DNA from 2 places in the Sulfitobacter sp. 1A15299 genome. Region 2 is predicted to be linked to the other one. Evidence: riboswitches for the same ligand, from Rfam matches in the RefSeq annotation. Region 2 holds a riboswitch; the other holds the start of a gene.
What was found. A riboswitch is a leader RNA that binds a small molecule or an ion and turns the genes downstream of it on or off. The one in region 2 is predicted to bind thiamine pyrophosphate.

Region 1: another riboswitch for thiamine pyrophosphate. It lies ahead of thiB (thiamine ABC transporter substrate binding subunit); the one in region 2 lies ahead of thiD (bifunctional hydroxymethylpyrimidine kinase/phosphomethylpyrimidine kinase).

The regions. Positions count from the first base shown of each region.
Region 1 covers NZ_JBIFFJ010000001.1:374,562-383,014, forward strand. Annotated here, with positions in the region: gene paaA (1,2-phenylacetyl-CoA epoxidase subunit PaaA) at 1-372, opposite strand, end outside; gene pcaF (3-oxoadipyl-CoA thiolase) at 401-1,606, opposite strand; gene ACGYK7_RS01770 (alkaline phosphatase D family protein) at 1,813-3,360, shown strand; gene cobO (cob(I)yrinic acid a,c-diamide adenosyltransferase) at 3,418-4,023, opposite strand; gene ACGYK7_RS01780 (DMT family transporter) at 4,094-5,032, opposite strand; gene aroC (chorismate synthase) at 5,043-6,152, opposite strand; TPP riboswitch at 6,245-6,346, shown strand; gene thiB (thiamine ABC transporter substrate binding subunit) at 6,381-7,358, shown strand; gene ACGYK7_RS01795 (thiamine/thiamine pyrophosphate ABC transporter permease ThiP) at 7,334-8,453, shown strand, end outside.
Region 2 covers NZ_JBIFFJ010000004.1:97,855-106,307, reverse strand. Annotated here, with positions in the region: gene ACGYK7_RS07805 (error-prone DNA polymerase) at 1-2,725, shown strand, start outside; TPP riboswitch at 2,837-2,933, shown strand; gene thiD (bifunctional hydroxymethylpyrimidine kinase/phosphomethylpyrimidine kinase) at 3,001-3,804, shown strand; gene ACGYK7_RS07795 (FAD-dependent oxidoreductase) at 3,797-4,777, shown strand; gene thiS (sulfur carrier protein ThiS) at 4,767-4,964, shown strand; gene ACGYK7_RS07785 (thiazole synthase) at 4,968-5,729, shown strand; gene ACGYK7_RS07780 (thiamine phosphate synthase) at 5,726-6,322, shown strand; gene ACGYK7_RS07775 (ThiF family adenylyltransferase) at 6,319-7,281, shown strand; gene ACGYK7_RS07770 (ABC transporter substrate-binding protein) at 7,319-8,266, shown strand; gene ACGYK7_RS07765 (TenA family protein) at 8,263-8,453, shown strand, end outside.

The sequences.
Region 1 (8,453 bases), on a different contig from region 2:
GGAATATTTCATTTTGCCCGACAGCAGGTCGCGGGTCATTTGGTCGCGGGTCACGCCGAGCGTCTCGGCGGCGCAGTAGAGGTAGAGGCCGTGGCCCGCCTCGTCCTGCACCTTGGCCAAAAGGATCGCCTTGCGCTCCAGCGTCGGGGCGCGGGTGATCCAATTGCCCTCGGGCAACTGGCCCACGATCTCGGAATGTGCATGCTGTCCGATCTGGCGGATCAGGTTCTTGCGGTAGCCGTCGGGCATCCAGTCCTTGGGCTCAATCTTGCCGCCCGCGTCGATGCGCTCCTGAAAGGCGCGCTCTTCGGGGTCCATCTCGTCGAGGGATTTGACGCCCTTGCCGGTGGATTTGATCATCTGTGCATACATCGGTCCGTTCCTTTCTAGGAAAGAAGTGTCAGCCTGCGTTTTCGAGGATCAGGGCGACACCCTGACCCACGCCCACACACATGGTACATAGCGCATATTTGCCGCCCGTCCGCTTGAGCTGCAGCGCCGCCGTCATCACCAGACGCGCGCCGGACATGCCAAGGGGGTGACCGATGGCGATGGCACCGCCGTTGGCATTCACATGGGGCGCGTCGTCCGGCACGCCAAGGGCGCGCAGCGTGGCGAGGCCCTGGCTCGCGAAGGCTTCGTTGAGCTCGATCACGTCCATCTGCTCGATCGTGAGACCCGCGCGGTCCAGCACCTTGCGCACCGCCGGAATCGGGCCGATGCCCATGACGCGGGGCTCGACGCCCGCCGCCGACATGGCCACGACGCGCGCGATTGGGGTGAGGCCATGGTCCTTCACGCCTGCCTCGGATGCCAGCAGCATCGCCGCGGCACCGTCGTTCACGCCCGAGGCATTGCCTGCCGTCACAGTCAGATCGGCGCCGTTGATGCCGCGCAGCTTGCCCAGTTTCTCCAGCGTGGTGCCGGGGCGGGGGTGTTCGTCGCGGTCGACGACCACGTCATCACCTTTGCGCTGCGGGATGGTGACGGGGGCGATCTCCTCGGCGAAGATGCCCTTTTCGGCGGCGGTGGCATAGCGTTCCTGGCTGCGCGCGGCGAAGGCGTCTTGGTCCTCGCGCGACACATCGTAATCGGCGGCGACGTTGTCGGCGGTTTCGGGCATGGAATCGACGCCGAACTGCGCCTTCATCTTTGGGTTCACGAAGCGCCAGCCGATTGTGGTGTCATAGACGGCGTTGTTGCGCGCAAAAGCGGTTTCGGCCTTTGGCATCACGAAGGGTGCGCGCGACATGCTCTCGATCCCGCCGGCGATGGCGAGGTCCATATCTCCGGCGCGGATCGCCCGGGCGGCGGCACCGACGGCGTCCATACCGCTGGCGCAGAGACGGTTGATCGTGGCGCCCGGCACCTTGACCGGCAGACCCGCCAGCAGGGCGGCCATGCGTGCCACGTTGCGGTTGTCTTCGCCAGCCTGGTTGGCGCAGCCCATGATCACGTCATCCACGCGTGCCCAGTCCACCGAGGGATTCCGCTCCATCAACGCCTTCAGCGGCACGGCGGCCAGATCGTCGGCCCGGACCGAAGAGAGGGCGCCGCCGTAACGGCCGATGGGGGTGCGCTGCGCGTCGCAGATGAAAGCCTGCATGGGGGTCTCCTGTTGTTGCACCGCAATCTACACCTCGGGGCGATTCGTTTCAATCGGAATGTTACGGAATAAATATAGGTTGCGAATTTTGGTAACACTTCATCGCCCTGTCACCAAAGCTTTGCCAAAGAGTCACGCAGCTGTCGGGCATCTGTCACGCGTCGGGGGTTCTGTGCCGCCATCGCCACCCCCAGAGGAAGCTCACGATGACCAAACTGATCCGCCCGACCCGCCGCGCTGTGCTGGCGGGCTCCACCGCCTTTGCCGCAAGCCTCGCCATGCCCAGCCTCAGCCGTGCGGCCGCGCGCCCGGTGTTTACCCATGGGGTGCAGTCGGGCGATGTCGACACCCAGTCCGGCATGATCTGGACCCGCACCGACCGCCCGGCGCGGGTGCAGGTCGAAATCTCTACCACCGAAAGCTTTGCCAATGCGCGCCAGCTTGCGCCGATGAACGCACTGCCGAACCACGATTTGGCGGTGAAACGTCTGGTCGAGGGGCTGCCCTCGGATCAGGACATCTTCTACCGCTTCACCGCTGCGGACCTGAGTGACATCAACGCCACCTCCGAGCCGATCGTCGGGCGCTTCCGTACCGCGCCCACCGCGCGCCGCGACCTGCGCTTTGCTTGGTCCGGTGACACCGCCGGGCAGGGCTGGGGCATCGACGAGGAGGGCATGCGCACCTATGCGACCATGGCCAAACACCGCCCCGACTTCTTCCTGCATTCCGGAGACACCATCTATGCCGATGGCCCGCTTGAGGATGAGGTGCAGCTTGATGATGGCACGATGTGGAAGAACACAACCATCATCGACGAGAAGCGCAAGGTGGCCGAGACGCTGGACGAATACCGCGGCCAGTGGAAATACAACCTGATGGACGCCCATGTGCGCGAGATGAACGCCCATGTGCCGACCTTCATGCAGTGGGACGACCATGAGGTCGTGAACAACTGGTCCTCGTCGCGCAGCCTGATGGAAGACGACCGCTATAGTGAGAAGTCGATCCATGTCCTTGCCGCGCGCGCTTCGCAGGCCTTCCATGAGATGACCCCGCTGCGCATCACCCCCGGCGAGCCGGGCCGGGTCTACCGCAAGATCAACTACGGTCCGATGCTGGATGTCTTCTTCCTCGACCTTCGCAGCTACCGGGGGCCGAACAGCGAGAACATGCAGACCGAGATGTCGGAGGCCACCGATATCCTCGGGGCCGAGCAGATGGCATGGCTCAAGCGCGAGTTGACCAATTCGGCGGCCACATGGAAGGTCATCGCCTGCGACATGCCCATCGGTCTGGTCGTCGGCGGCGGGGCCGAAGCGGTTGCCAATGGCGACAATGGCGCCGCCAAGGGCCGCGAGCAGGAGATCGCGGGGCTGCTGCGTTTCATCAAGACCGCGCAGGTCGACAACGTGGTCTGGTTCACGGCGGATGTGCATTACACTGCCGCGCATTACTACAACCCCGACAAGGCGCAGTTTCAGGACTTTGACCCGTTTTGGGAGTTTGTCTCGGGCCCGCTGCACGCGGGCACCTTTGGCCCGAACGAGTTGGACGGCACCTTTGGCCCCGAGTTGAAATACGTCAAAGCGCCCGAAGACGGTCAGGTGAACCTGCCGCCCTCCGCCGGTCTGCAATTCTTTGGCTTGGTCGATATCGACGCCAAGACCCAGCAGATGAAAGTGCGCCTGATGGACCGCGCCGATACCGAGCTTTACTCGGTGACGCTCGACCCAAAGGGGGCGGCGATCTAAGCGCCCTCTGGAAGGCACAGTGAGAGGATCGCCCGGATGCGGGCGATCCTTTTCGTTTCAGTAGTCGACGCCGCGCTGTGCTTTGATGCCTGCTTTGAACGGGTGTTTAACCTCGGACATTTCGGTCACCAGATCGGCATAGTCGCAAAGCTCGGGCCGTGCGTCGCGGCCTGTGAGCACGACGGCGGTGCGCTTGTCGCGGGCGTCGAGCCCGGCGATCACGTCTTCGATCTTGAGGTATTCATAGCGGATGGCGATGTTGATCTCATCCATCACCACAAGGTCATAGTCCCCGCTTTCCATCATCTCGCGCGCCTTGCCGAAGGCGGCCTCGGCGGCGGCGATGTCGCGGTTGCGGTCTTGGGTGTCCCAGGTGAAGCCTTCGCCCATCGTGTGCCATGTCACCTCGTCCAGCCGTTCAAAGAACAACCGTTCGCCGGTTTTCCATTTGCCCTTGATGAACTGCACCACACCGACGCGCTGTTTCCAGCCAAGCGCGCGCACCACGACGCCGAAGGCGGAAGAGGATTTGCCCTTGCCCGGGCCGGTATGGACCAGCACCAGACCCTTGTCCGGGTCTTGCAACTCGGCCACCTTGGCGCGCTGTTCGGCCTGACGCTGCTGCATCTTCTCCTTGTGGTCTTTCGGATCCGCGTCGCTCATCGGTCATCTCCTCTATCCGGTTTCGGGGCACCATAGGGAGAGGCCGGGCCGGGCGAAAGCCCGCATTCGATCACGCTTTGGGATCGGTGACAGACCGCGCCTTGCCCCGTTCCATCCCCAACTGCCGCTCGCGCCAGATCACCAACGCGCCCGCGCTGATCACCAACGCCGCCCCCGCCAGCATCATCATCGTGGGCAGTTCGGCAAAGAAGACATAGCCCAGCAAAATGGCGAAAAGCATCGAGGTGTAATCATAGGGCGCCAGCATCGAGGCCGAGCCGAAGCGATAGGCCGAGGTGATCAGGATCTGCGCCACCCCGCCGATCAACCCGGCGAGGACCAAGAGGCCAAAGGTTTGCGGATCGGGGATGACCCAGCCGAAAGGCAGGGTGCAAAGCGCCAGCAGGGAGGCGGTGCAGGAGAAGTAGAAGACGATCGCGGCGGTGTCTTCGTTCTGTACCAATTGGCGAATGTGAATCTGCACGAGGCTGCGCACCATTGTCGCCATCAGGATCAGCAACGCGCCGATGGTGGCCGTCTGCTCCATCGTGCCGATGCTGGTGAAACGCGGCCAGAGGATGATCATCACCCCCACCAACCCAATCGCCACGGCACTCACGCGGATCAGACGGATTTTCTCGCCCAGCAACACGGCGGCGAGGATGACGGTGAAAATCGGTGTGGCAAAGCCGATGGCCGTGACCTCGGGCAGGGGCAGCAGGCCGAGGCCGGTAAAGGTCAGCCCCATCGCCGTGGTGCCGAACAGTCCGCGCCAGACATGGCCCATCGGGTTTTGCGTCTTTAGCCCGCTTTTCAGTTTGCCGCGTTGCGCGAGCCAGATCAGGATCACCGGAATGGCAAAGAAGGAGCGAAAAAAGACCGACTCGCCTGCGGGCACTTCGTCGGCCAGCGATTTGATGATCGCGGACATGCAGGTGAAAAGCAGGATCGCCGTGATTTTCAGACCGACACCAAGGGCGGGGCGGGCGGAGAAATCATCGACTTTCATGCTTTGATCCTCACGCCTCGGGGCCGATTATGCCGCGGTTCTGGCCAATCTGTCCGCGATGCAGCAGCAGGTGATCCAGCAGCACGCAGGCCATCATCGCCTCGCCCACCGGCACTGCGCGAATACCGACGCAAGGATCGTGGCGGCCCTTGGTGATGATCTCGGTCTCTTCACCCTGTTTCGTGATCGTGCGTCGCGTGGTCAGGATGCTCGAGGTCGGCTTCACCGCGAAGCGCAGCACCACATCCTGCCCGGTGCTGATCCCACCCAAGATGCCGCCCGCGTGGTTCGAGGAATATTCCGGCCCATCCGGCCCCATGGTGATCTCATCGGCGTTCAATTCGCCCGTCAGCATCGCCGCCGACATGCCCTCGCCGATCTCCACACCTTTGACGGCATTGATGCTCATCATCGCGGCGGCCAGATCGGTGTCGAGCTTGCCATAGACCGGCGCGCCGAGACCCGCAGGCACGCCGCGCGCGGTGACTTCGATGATCGCGCCGACGCTGCTGCCCGATTTGCGCAGCCCGTCGAGGTAGTCGGCCCAGTCGCTGGCCGCCTTGGCATCCGGCACCCAAAAGGGGTTTTGGTCGATCTGGTCCCAATCGAACGCCTCGCGGTCGATCTTATGCGGCCCCATCTGCACCATGTAGCCGGTGATCTGAAGCTTTGGGGCCAGCGCCTTGATCGCCTCCCGCGCCAGACCGCCCGCCGCCACCCGCGCGGCCGTCTCCCGCGCCGAGGAGCGGCCACCGCCGCGATAGTCGCGGATGCCGTATTTCTGGAAATAGGTGATGTCGGCGTGACCGGGGCGGAACTTGTCCTTGATGTCGCCGTAGTCTTTGGAGCGTTGATCGGTGTTCTCGATCATCAGCTGGATCGGCGTGCCGGTGGTGACCCCTTCGAAGGTGCCCGACAGGATCCGCACCGCATCCGCTTCGCGCCGCTGTGTGGTGTATTTGTTCTGGCCCGGTTTGCGCTTGTCGAGCCACTGTTGGATCATGCCCTCGTCAATCGGCACGCCGGGGGGGCAGCCGTCGATGGTCGCCCCAAGGGCGGGCCCGTGGCTTTCGCCCCATGTGGTGACCCGGTAAAGATGGCCAAAGCTGTTGATCGACATGGGCGGACCTCCTGTTGTCAAACCCTTAGCCGGGGCAGCCCCCTGCCTCAAGGGGATTTGCCTTGCCAATTGTGCAGGTCCGATCTACCCCTGACGCTACCTCGGGGGGCCTTTGGGCTGAGATGTGCGTGTCGCGCGGACCCGTTGAACCTGAACCGGTTAACACCGGCGGAGGGAAGGTCAGGACAGACATCCACCTTTTACCTTTCGCCGCAAAAGGAGGATGCAATGAAGTATCTTACACTTGCTGCGGGCCTCATGGGCGCATCAGCCGCATGGGCCGAGACGCCTGAATTGACGGTCTATACCTACGACAGTTTCGTCACCGAATGGGGACCGGGGCCGGCCATCGAAGAGGGGTTCGAGGCCGACTGCGGCTGCGATCTGAAATTCGTTGGCATGGGCGACGGTGCGGCCTTGCTGGCGCGGCTCAAGCTGGAAGGCGCGCGGTCGGACGCGGATATCGTGCTGGGGCTCGACACCAGCCTGATCGCCGCGGCGAAAGAGACCGAATTGTTCGCGCCGAGCGGGTTGCAGGCCGACTATGACCTGCCGATCACTTGGGAAGACGAAGTTTTCGTGCCCTATGACTGGGGCTATTTCGCCTTTGTCCACGGCACCGATCTGGACGCGCCCGGCGATTTCAAGGCGCTGGCCGAGAGCGATCTGAAAATCGTGATCCAAGATCCGCGCTCTTCGACGCCGGGCTTGGGGCTGCTGATGTGGGTCAAAGCGGCCTATGGCGACGCCGCGCCCGAGGTTTGGGCGGGGCTGGCCGATAACGTCGTGACCGTGACAAAGGGTTGGTCCGAAGCCTATGGCCTCTTCCTTGAAGGCGAGGCCGACATGGTGCTGAGCTACACGACTTCCCCCGCCTATCACCTGATCGCGGAGGAGAACGACAGCAAGACCGCGGCGCTGTTTGACGAAGGCCATTACATGCAGATCGAAGTGGCGGGGAAACTCGCCGGGTCGGATCAGCCGGAACTGGCGGATCGGTTCTTGCAATACCTCGTCTCTGATGCCGCGCAATCGGTGCTGCCGACGACCAACTGGATGTATCCCGCCGTGACGCCCGAAGGCGGTCTGCCCGAAGGGTTCGAGGGCATGATCCAGCCCGGCAAGGCGCTTTTGGTGCCGAACGGCGAAGTCCCCGCGCTGCGTGAGGAGGCATTGGGCGAATGGCTGACCGCGCTGTCGCGTTAAGCGGCAAAACGGGGCTTTTCGCCGCCGCGCTGGTCGCGGGGCTGATCCTTGCGGCCTTGGTCGCTGTTTTTACGGCAGCCGATGTGGGTGCAGGGCTTGGTCCGGCGGATTGGGCGGCGGTGCGGTTTACCGTGACGCAGGCGGTCTGGTCGGCGGTGCTTTCGGTGCTGCTGGCCGTGCCGGTGGCGCGGGCCTTGGCGCGGCGGCGGTTCTGGGGGCGTGGCGCGCTGATCATCCTGCTGGGCGCGCCCTTCATTCTGCCGGTGATCGTGGCGGTGCTGGGGCTGCTGACGGTCTTTGGCCGGTCGGGCGTGCTGAACCAATTTGGCGCGGCTCTTGGCCTGCCGCCGCTGTCGATCTACGGGCTGCACGGCGTGGTTCTGGCGCATGTGTTCTTCAACCTGCCGCTGGCGACGCGGCTTTTGCTGCAAGGCTGGCAGAGCATCCCGTCTGAGCGGTTTCGGCTTGCGGGGCAACTCCAGATAACGCCGCGGGCGCTGTTTCTGGCGCTGGAATGGCCGATGCTGCGGCAGGTGCTGCCCGGTGTGGCGGCGCTGATTTTCGTGATTTGCCTGACCAGTTTCGCCGTGGCGCTGACGCTGGGCGGTGGGCCACGGGCGACGACGATCGAACTGGCGATCTATCAGGCCTTTCGGTTCGATTTCGATCTGGGGCGCGCCGCACTGTTGTCGGTGGTGCAGCTTGTGCTCGCGGGGGCTGCGGCGGTGGCGGCGCTTTGGCTGATTCCGCCGATCAGCTTGGGCGGCGGATTGGACCGCCCCCTGCGCCGCTGGGATGCGCGGGGCGGCGCGCAGCGGTTGCTCGACATCACCGTCATCGCGCTCGCCGCGCTGTTCCTGTTGCTGCCGCTGGCGGCGGTGGTTCTGCGCGGGCTGGCGGGGATCGCGCAGCTGCCCGCCTCGGTCTGGCAGGCCACCGGGAATAGCATTCTGGTGGCGGGGTTGAGCGTGGCGGTATTGGCCCTGCTGGCGCTGCCGATGGCAGGCTGGATCGCCACCCGGCGGCGCGGCGGGGTGGAGGCGATTGGCCTGATGGGGCTTGCGGCCTCGCCGCTGATGATTGGCACGGGGTGGT
Region 2 (8,453 bases):
GAAGCTTCTCGCCACCAATGACGTGCTTTACCACGCCCGCCACCGCCGCCCGCTGCAGGACGTGATGGTGGCGATCCGCGAGGGCGTGATCGTACCCAAGGCGGGCTACCTGCTAGCCGCCAATGCCGAACGCCACCTGAAATCCCCCGAGGCGATGATGCGCCTTTTCGCCGACTGGCCCCATGCCATCGCGGAGACCCGCCGCCTTGCCGACCGGATCGACTTCCGCCTCACCGATCTGGCCTATGAATACCCCCATGAAATCGTCCCCGAGGGGAGCAGCCCGATGGAGGAACTCGCCCGCCTCACCTGGGAAGGCGCTGCCCGGCGCTACCCCGAAGGCCTGCCCGAGACGGTGAAAAAGACCATCGAGAAGGAATTCGCCCTGATCGAGACCAAGAAGATCGCGCGTTATTTCCTGACCATCCATGACATCGTCCGCTTCGCCCGCGAGGAGGCGCAGCCGCCGATCCTCTGTCAGGGGCGCGGCTCGGCGGCCAATTCCGCGGTCTGCTTCTGCCTCGGCATCACCTCGGTCGACCCGGCGGTGCACAACCTGCTGTTCGAGCGGTTCCTGTCGGAGGAACGCGACGAGCCGCCCGATATCGACGTCGATTTCGAGCATGAGCGGCGCGAGGAGGTCATCCAGTACATGTACGGCAAATACGGCCGCCACCGCGCCGGGCTTTGCGCCACGGTGATCCACTACCGCCCGCGCTCGGCCATCCGCGAGGTCGGCAAGGCGATGGGGCTCTCGGAAGACGTGACCTCGAAGCTCGCCGGCACCGTCTGGGGCAGTTTCGAGGGTGAGATGGACGACGCCCGCGTGCGCGAGGCCGGGCTGGACCTGTCAGACCCCTATCTGCGCATGGTGCTGAAACTGGCCAGCCAGATGATCGGCATGCCGCGGCACCTTTCACAGCACGTCGGCGGCTTCATCCTGACCGAACGCCCCCTGACCGAGATCGTGCCCATCGGCAACGGCGCCATGCCCGAGCGCAGTTTCATCGAATGGGACAAGGACGACATCGACGCGCTGCAGATCTTCAAGGTCGATATCCTCGCCCTCGGGATGCTCACCTGTATCGCCAAATGTTTTGATCTGATCGAGGCGCATTACGACCGCCCGCTGGAACTGGCCACGGTGCCAGTGGAGGATCACGAGGACGACGCCACCGGGCGGCCCACCTATGACATGCTCTGCCGGGGCGACAGCCTCGGGGTGTTTCAGGTCGAAAGCCGCGCGCAGATGGCGATGCTGCCGAAACTGCGGCCACGGGTCTTCTACGATCTGGTGATCGAGGTCGCCATCGTCCGCCCCGGCCCCATTCAGGGCGACATGGTCCACCCCTATCTGCGCCGCCGTCAGGGGCTCGAAAGCGTCGTCTACCCCGCCCCCGGCCCGGCCTATCCGCAGGACGAGTTGTTCAGCATCCTCAGCCGGACCTTGGGCGTGCCGATCTTTCAGGAACAGGCGATGAAGATCTCCATCGACGCAGCACGGTTTTCGCCCGCCGAGGCCAACGAGCTGCGCAAGGCCATGGCCACCTTCCGCTCGCGCGGGACGATCGAGAAGCTGCAGGACAAGATGGTGGGCCGCATGACCAAGCGCGGCTACGATCCGGTTTTCGCGCAGCGTTGTTTCGACCAGATCAAGGGCTTCGGGGAATACGGCTTCCCCGAAAGCCATGCCGCGAGTTTTGCCAAGCTGGTCTATGTCTCATCCTGGATGAAATGCCACTACCCGGCGGCCTTTGCCTGCGCGCTGCTGAACTCCCAGCCAATGGGGTTCTACGCCCCCGCGCAGATCGTGCGCGACGCCCGTGAGCACCGGGTCGAGGTGCGCGATGTGGACGTGAACCTCTCGGACTGGAACTGCACGCTGGAGCCTTGTGACGACGGTTTCGCCCTGCGCCTTGGCCTGCGCATGGTGGACGGGCTGCAGGAGAAGGCGGGCGCGCGGATCATGGACCGGCGCGAGACGCCTTTTGCGGATGTCGAAGACCTCAAGACCCGCGCGGGGCTGGATGCCAAGGCGATCCGACAACTCGCCGCCGCCGACACGATGCGCAGCATGGGGATCGACCGGCGTCAGGCGCTTTGGCAGGCGCAGGGGCTGCGCGATGCGCCCGCCCTGCCGATCTTCGACCATGTTGAGGCTTCGGCCCGCGGCCCGGAGCCGGAGGTGCATCTGCCGGTGATGCCGAAGGCGGAACAGGTGGTGGCCGACTACCAGACGCTGCGCCTGTCGCTGAAGGCGCATCCGATGTCCTTCTACCGCGCCAGCCTTGCCGCGCAGGGGTTCGCCTCCGCCCGCGATCTTTCGCGCATGGGCCACGGGCGGCGGGTGAAACTCGCCGGGCTGGTGCTGGTGCGCCAGAAACCCGGCAGCGCCAAGGGGGTCTGTTTCATCACGCTGGAGGATGAGTTTGGCGTCGCCAACCTCGTGATCTGGCCCAATATGTTCAAGCTCTACCGCCCCACGATCATGTCGGCGCGGCTTCTGGTCGTGGAAGGGCGCGTGCAGACCGACGGGCGGGTGATCCACGTAGTGGCCGACCGGCTCGAGGACCGCTCGGACCGGCTAGCCGCGCTCTCGGACGCGCCCATGCCCGGCATCACGACGCGGGGCGATCACCCGACCCATCCGCTGCCCGGTCAGGTGGCCATGCATGGCCATCCGCGCGATGCCAAAGTGATCCCCAGATCGCGCGATTTTCATTGACGAATCTTCATGCGTTGCATGAGGTACGATGTACAACTACATGATATAAAACGTGAACTAATAAATAACCGATCCCCTGTTGACCCTATGAACGCCCCTCGCTAGCCTGCCGGAAATCCGTTGGGGTGCCGCAAGGCTGAGAGGTGAAAACCGACCCATCGAACCTGATCCGGGTCGTACCGGCGTAGGGAACGGAAGCAAGCATCAGCCCCATCCGGGCGGTCGTTTACCCCGTATCTCCATGCCCTTGGCCCATCTCACGAATGGGGGGCCGAATGGCGTTTCAAGCACTGACGATTGCGGGCTCCGACAGCGGCGGCGGGGCGGGGATTCAAGCCGATCTCAAGACCTTTAGCGCGCTCGGCGTCTATGGGGCAAGCGTGCTCACTGCCGTGACCGCGCAGAACACCCGCGCCGTCACCGGGGTCGCGATGATCGCCCCTGCGATGATCCGCGCACAGATGACGGCGGTCTTTGACGATCTGGCCATCGGCGCGGTCAAGATCGGCATGTTGGGCGACCCGGCGACGATCTTCGCCGTGGTCGAGGGGCTGGCCGACTGCGCCGCGCCTGTTGTGCTTGACCCGGTGATGGTGGCGAAATCCGGCGATGCGCTGCTCTCTGCCGAAGCGGTCAAAACCCTGCGCGACCGGATGCTGCCCCGCGCCCATGTGCTGACGCCGAACCTGCCCGAGGCCGCACGGCTGCTCGACACAGAAGAAGCCTCCGACGAGGCCACCATGCTCGCACAGGGGCGCGCGCTGCTGTCGTTCGGCCCCCGCGCGGTGCTGATGAAGGGCGGCCATGGCAAGGGCTGCACCTGTGTCGATCTGCTGATTTCCGAGGCCGAGACCCTGCGCCTTTCCGCGCCGCGCCAGCAAACCACGAACACCCATGGCACCGGCTGCACGCTCTCTGCCGCCATTGCCGCCGGGCTGGCGCGAGGCCTGTCTCTGCCGCAGGCGGTGGAGGCCGCCCATCGCTATCTGCAACGCGCCATTGCCGCCGCGGACGCCCTCAACATCGGCCATGGCCACGGGCCGGTGCATCATTTTCACGGCGTTTGGTCCCATGAGTGACGTCACCATCATCGGCGCGGGCGTGGCCGGGCTTTGGGCCGCACGGGCCTGTCTGGCGCAGGGGCTCCGGCCAAGGCTCGTTGACCGCAAAGGCACGCCCGGGCCGCATGGCTGCTCGTGGTGGGCGGGCGGCATGCTCGCGCCCCTTTGCGAAGGCGCGCTGAGCGAGCCTGCGGTAGTGACCCACGGGCGGCGTGCCGCGGCGCTATGGGGGGAGGTCACGGAGGTCACCCATAGGGGCACGCTGGTCCTCGCCCCCGAGCGGGACCGCGCGGAACTGCAACGCTTTGCCGCCCGCACCGAAGGCCACAGCGCCTGCGATGCCGAGGCCGTTGCAGAATGCGAGCCGGACCTCGCCGGGCGTCACCGGCGCGGGTTGTTCTTTGCCGAGGAGGCGCATCTGAACCCGCGCCAAGCGCTGTATGATCTATCTCAAACCCTTATCGCCCAAGGGGTAAAGGTCGAGACCACGGCCCTCGCCCCGAGGCAAATCGCAGGCCCGGTGATCGACTGCCGCGGCATGGTGGCCCGCGACGCTCTGCCCGGACTGCGTGCGGTGCGCGGTGAGATGATCCTGCTCCGCGCTCCTGATGTCACCCTCACCCGCCCGATCCGCCTGCTGCACCCGCGCCACCCGCTTTACGTCGTGCCGCGCGGTGATGGGATCTACATGCTGGGCGCGACCCAGATCGAAAGCGCCAGCCGCAGCGGCATGACCGCCCGCTCGGCGCTGGAACTGCTCTCAGCCGCCTATGCGCTCGACCCGCGATTTGCCGAAGGCGAGATCATCGAGATGGGCGCCGACCTGCGCCCCGCCTTTGCCGACAATCTGCCCGGCATCGTGCAACGCGGCGCGGTGCTGCATCTGAACGGGCTGTTCCGGCACGGCTTTCTCATGGCACCCGCCTTGGCCGAACAGGCGGCGGGCTTTCTGGCAACAGCGACAACGGGGGATTTATTCCGTGAAGATTGAAGTGAACGGCGCGCCGCGTGAGGTCACCGCCGCGCCGCTTGACGCGGCATTGGCAGAGCTTGGCTGGGGCGAGGCGAAGGTCGCCACCGCGCTCAACGGCAGTTTCGTCCCCGCAGGCGCGCGGGGTGAGACCATGCTCCGCGACGGTGACCGGCTCGAAGTGCTCAGCGCCATGCAGGGGGGCTGAGAGATGCGCGATTTCTACGGCACCACCCTGCCCCTACCGCTGATGCTGGGCACCGCGCGCTACCCCTCGCCCGCGGTGATGGAGGCCGCATTTCGTCAAAGCGCCGCGCCGGTCGCCACGGTTTCCCTGCGCCGCGAACAGGGCGCGGGACAGGCGTTTTGGGAGATGGTGCGCGGCTTAGGCGTGCATCTGCTGCCCAATACCGCCGGCTGCCATTCGGCGCGCGAGGCGATCACCACAGCGCAGATGGCACGGGAGTATTTCGGCACCAATTGGATCAAGCTGGAGGTCATCGGCGATGCCGACACCCTGCAACCTGACCCCTTCGGGCTGGTCGAGGCTGCCGAGGCGCTCTGCGCCGACGGCTTCGAGGTCTTCCCCTATACTACCGAGGATCAGGTGCTGGCCGCGCGGCTGGTCGATGCGGGCTGCCGGGTGCTGATGCCTTGGGGCGCGCCGATCGGCTCGGGGCTGGGGCTGAACAACCTGCACGGGCTGCGCAGCCTGCGGGCGGCATTTCCCGATGTGGCCATGGTGATCGACGCGGGCCTCGGCCTGCCCAGCCATGCCGCGCAGGCGTTGGAAATGGGGTTTGATGCGGTACTTTTGAACACCGCCGTGGCCGAGGCCCGCGATCCCGCCGCCATGGCCGAAGCCTTTGCGCTGGCCTGCCGCGCGGGCGCGCTTGCCGCCGCCTCCGGCCCCATGGGCCAGCGTGACATGGCCGTGCCCTCCACCCCCGTCATCGGAAAGGCTTGGCTATGAGCTTGCCGCGTTTCTACCCCGTCTTCGACAGTGCCGCATGGGTCGCGCGGGCCGTGCCCTTGGGCGTGAAGCTGGTGCAACTGCGCATCAAGGACGCGCCGGAAGACCGGTTGCGGGCCGAGATCACAACCGCGCTCGACCTCTGCCGCCGGCACGGCGCGCTGCTGGTGGTGAATGACCACTGGCAACTGGCGATTGAACTGGGGGCCGATTGGCTGCATCTGGGGCAAGAGGATTTGGACAGTGCCGACCTCCCCGCGATCCGCGCCGCCGGGCTGAAACTGGGTCTGTCGACCCATGACCACGCCGAGCTTGACCGCGCGCTGGCCCTCGCCCCCGATTATATCGCCCTCGGCCCCGTCTATCCGACCATCCTGAAAAAGATGAAATGGAGCGAACAGGGCCTCGACCGTTTGACGGAATGGAAGGCGAGGATCGGGGATATCCCGCTTTGCGCCATCGGCGGCATGTCAGTCGCCCGCGCGCCGGGGGCCTTTGCCGCCGGGGCCGATACGGTGGCGGCGGTCACGGATATCACGCTGAACGCAGACCCCGAGGCGCGGATGCGCGAATGGCTCGAGGTGACCGCATGAGCCGCTACGCCCGCCAGACCGTTCTGCCGCAGGTCGGTGCCGCGGGGCAAGCGCGGCTCACGGCGGCGCATGTGCTGGTCGTCGGGGCCGGTGCGCTGGCGGTGCCTGTGCTGCAATATCTCGTCGGGGCCGGTGTCGGACGGATCACATTGCTCGACGGCGATCAGGTGGCCTTGAGCAATCTGCACCGCCAACCGCTCTACCGGATGGACGATATCGGCAGGCCCAAGGTCCGTGCCGCCGCCGAGGCGATGGCGGCGCTGAACCCCGAGGTAACGTTAGACCCGCAAGCCGAATGGCTCACCCCCGCCAATGCGCCCGCGCTGCTGGCGGACTGCGATATCGCGCTCGACTGCGCCGACACTTTCGCCGCCAGCCTGACCCTGTCGGACGAAGCCTGCGCACAGGGCAAACCGCTGATTTCAGCCTCGGCCCTTGGGCTGTCGGGCTATGTCGGTGGTTTCTGCGGGGGTGCCCCCTCGCTCCGCGCTGTTTTCCCCGACCTGCCGCAGACGGCAGCCACCTGTGACACGGCGGGTGTTTTGGGGCCCGTGGTCGGAATGATCGGCGCGGCACAGGCGCAGATGGCGCTCTCGGTCCTGCTGGGTCTCACGCCCTCCCCGCTGGGGCAACTCTTGATCTGGGACGCCGCGCAATGGCGCATGTCGGGCTTTCGGTTCGATACCGCGCCCGAGCCCGCGCGCGCCGCGGGTTTCATCGCCGAATGCCATATCACCCCGCGTGATATGGTCATCGACCTGCGCGCCGAGGCGCCCGTGCCCTTCTCACCCCAAGCGCGCCATGTCCCGCCCGAGGCGCTGCCGAACCTGCCACTGCCGCCCGACACCCCCCGCATCGTGCTCGCCTGCCGCACCGGCCTGCGCGCGCATCACGCCGCCAACACCCTCCGCCCCCGCTGGCCGGGCAAGATCGCCCTGCTGGCCCTGCCCGGCGCCTGACCCTTTCCCCGCACAAACGATAAACTGGAGACCCTTCGTGAAAAACATCCTCGCCCCCCTTGCTCTGACGCTGATCGCGGCCCCCGCCTTGGCCCAAGACAAGATGACCGTCATGCTCGACTGGTTCGTGAACCCCGATCACGGGCCAATCATTCTGGCCCAGGAAAAGGGCTATTTCACCGATGCGGGGCTGGAGGTCGAACTGGTCTCCCCCGCCGACCCGAATGAGCCGCCGCGCATGGTGGCGGCGGGCCGGGTCGATCTGGCGGTCTCCTACCAGCCGGAACTGCATCTCGCCCAGCGCGAGGGCTTGGACCTGCGCCGCGTGGGCACGCTGATTGAGACACCGCTTACCTGCCTCGTCGTCCGCGCCGGTGGGCCGGTGCAAAAGATGGCGGACCTGAAAGGCCGAAAGGTGGGTTTCGCCGTGGCGGGCGTGCAAGAGATGCTGCTGGATGCGATGCTGAACCACAATGGCGTGGACCCTGCCGAGGTCGAGCAAATCAATATTGGCTGGTCGATCTCCCCCGCTCTGATGTCGGGGCAAGTCGACGGGGTGATCGGCGCTTTCCGCAATTTCGAGCTGAACCAGATGGCGATCGAAGGCCATGAGGGCCGCTGCTTTTACCCCGAAGCCGAGGGTGTGCCCGCCTATGACGAGTTGATCTACGTCGCCCATGCCGAAGAGATGGACCGCGACATGATCGCCCGCTTCCTGCGCGCCACCGAACGCGCCGCCGCCGATATCGTGAATGACCCGGCGGCCAGCGGAGAGGTCTTCTTTGCCTCCGACGCCGAGCTGCGCAACGAGTTGAACACCCGCGCATGGGAAGACACATGGCCCCGTTTCGCCACCCGCCCCGCCGCAGTGGACCACGGGCGCTACGACCGGTTCGAGACCTTCATGCAGGAAAGCGGCGTTGTGGAAACCGTGATCCCCGCCGCCGATCTGGTGGTCGACGTTACAGCACAAGCGAAACCATGACGGCACCCGATTATGGCGAAGCCTTTGCCGCTTGGCGCGCTAGTGCCGGAGAAACATGGCGGGCCTATACCCGCCATGACTTTGTCGAACAGCTGGGCGGCGGCAGCCTGCCACAGGCCAGCTATCTGCATTACCTGCGGCAAGACTATGTCTTTCTGATCCACTTCGCCCGCGCTTGGGCGCTTGC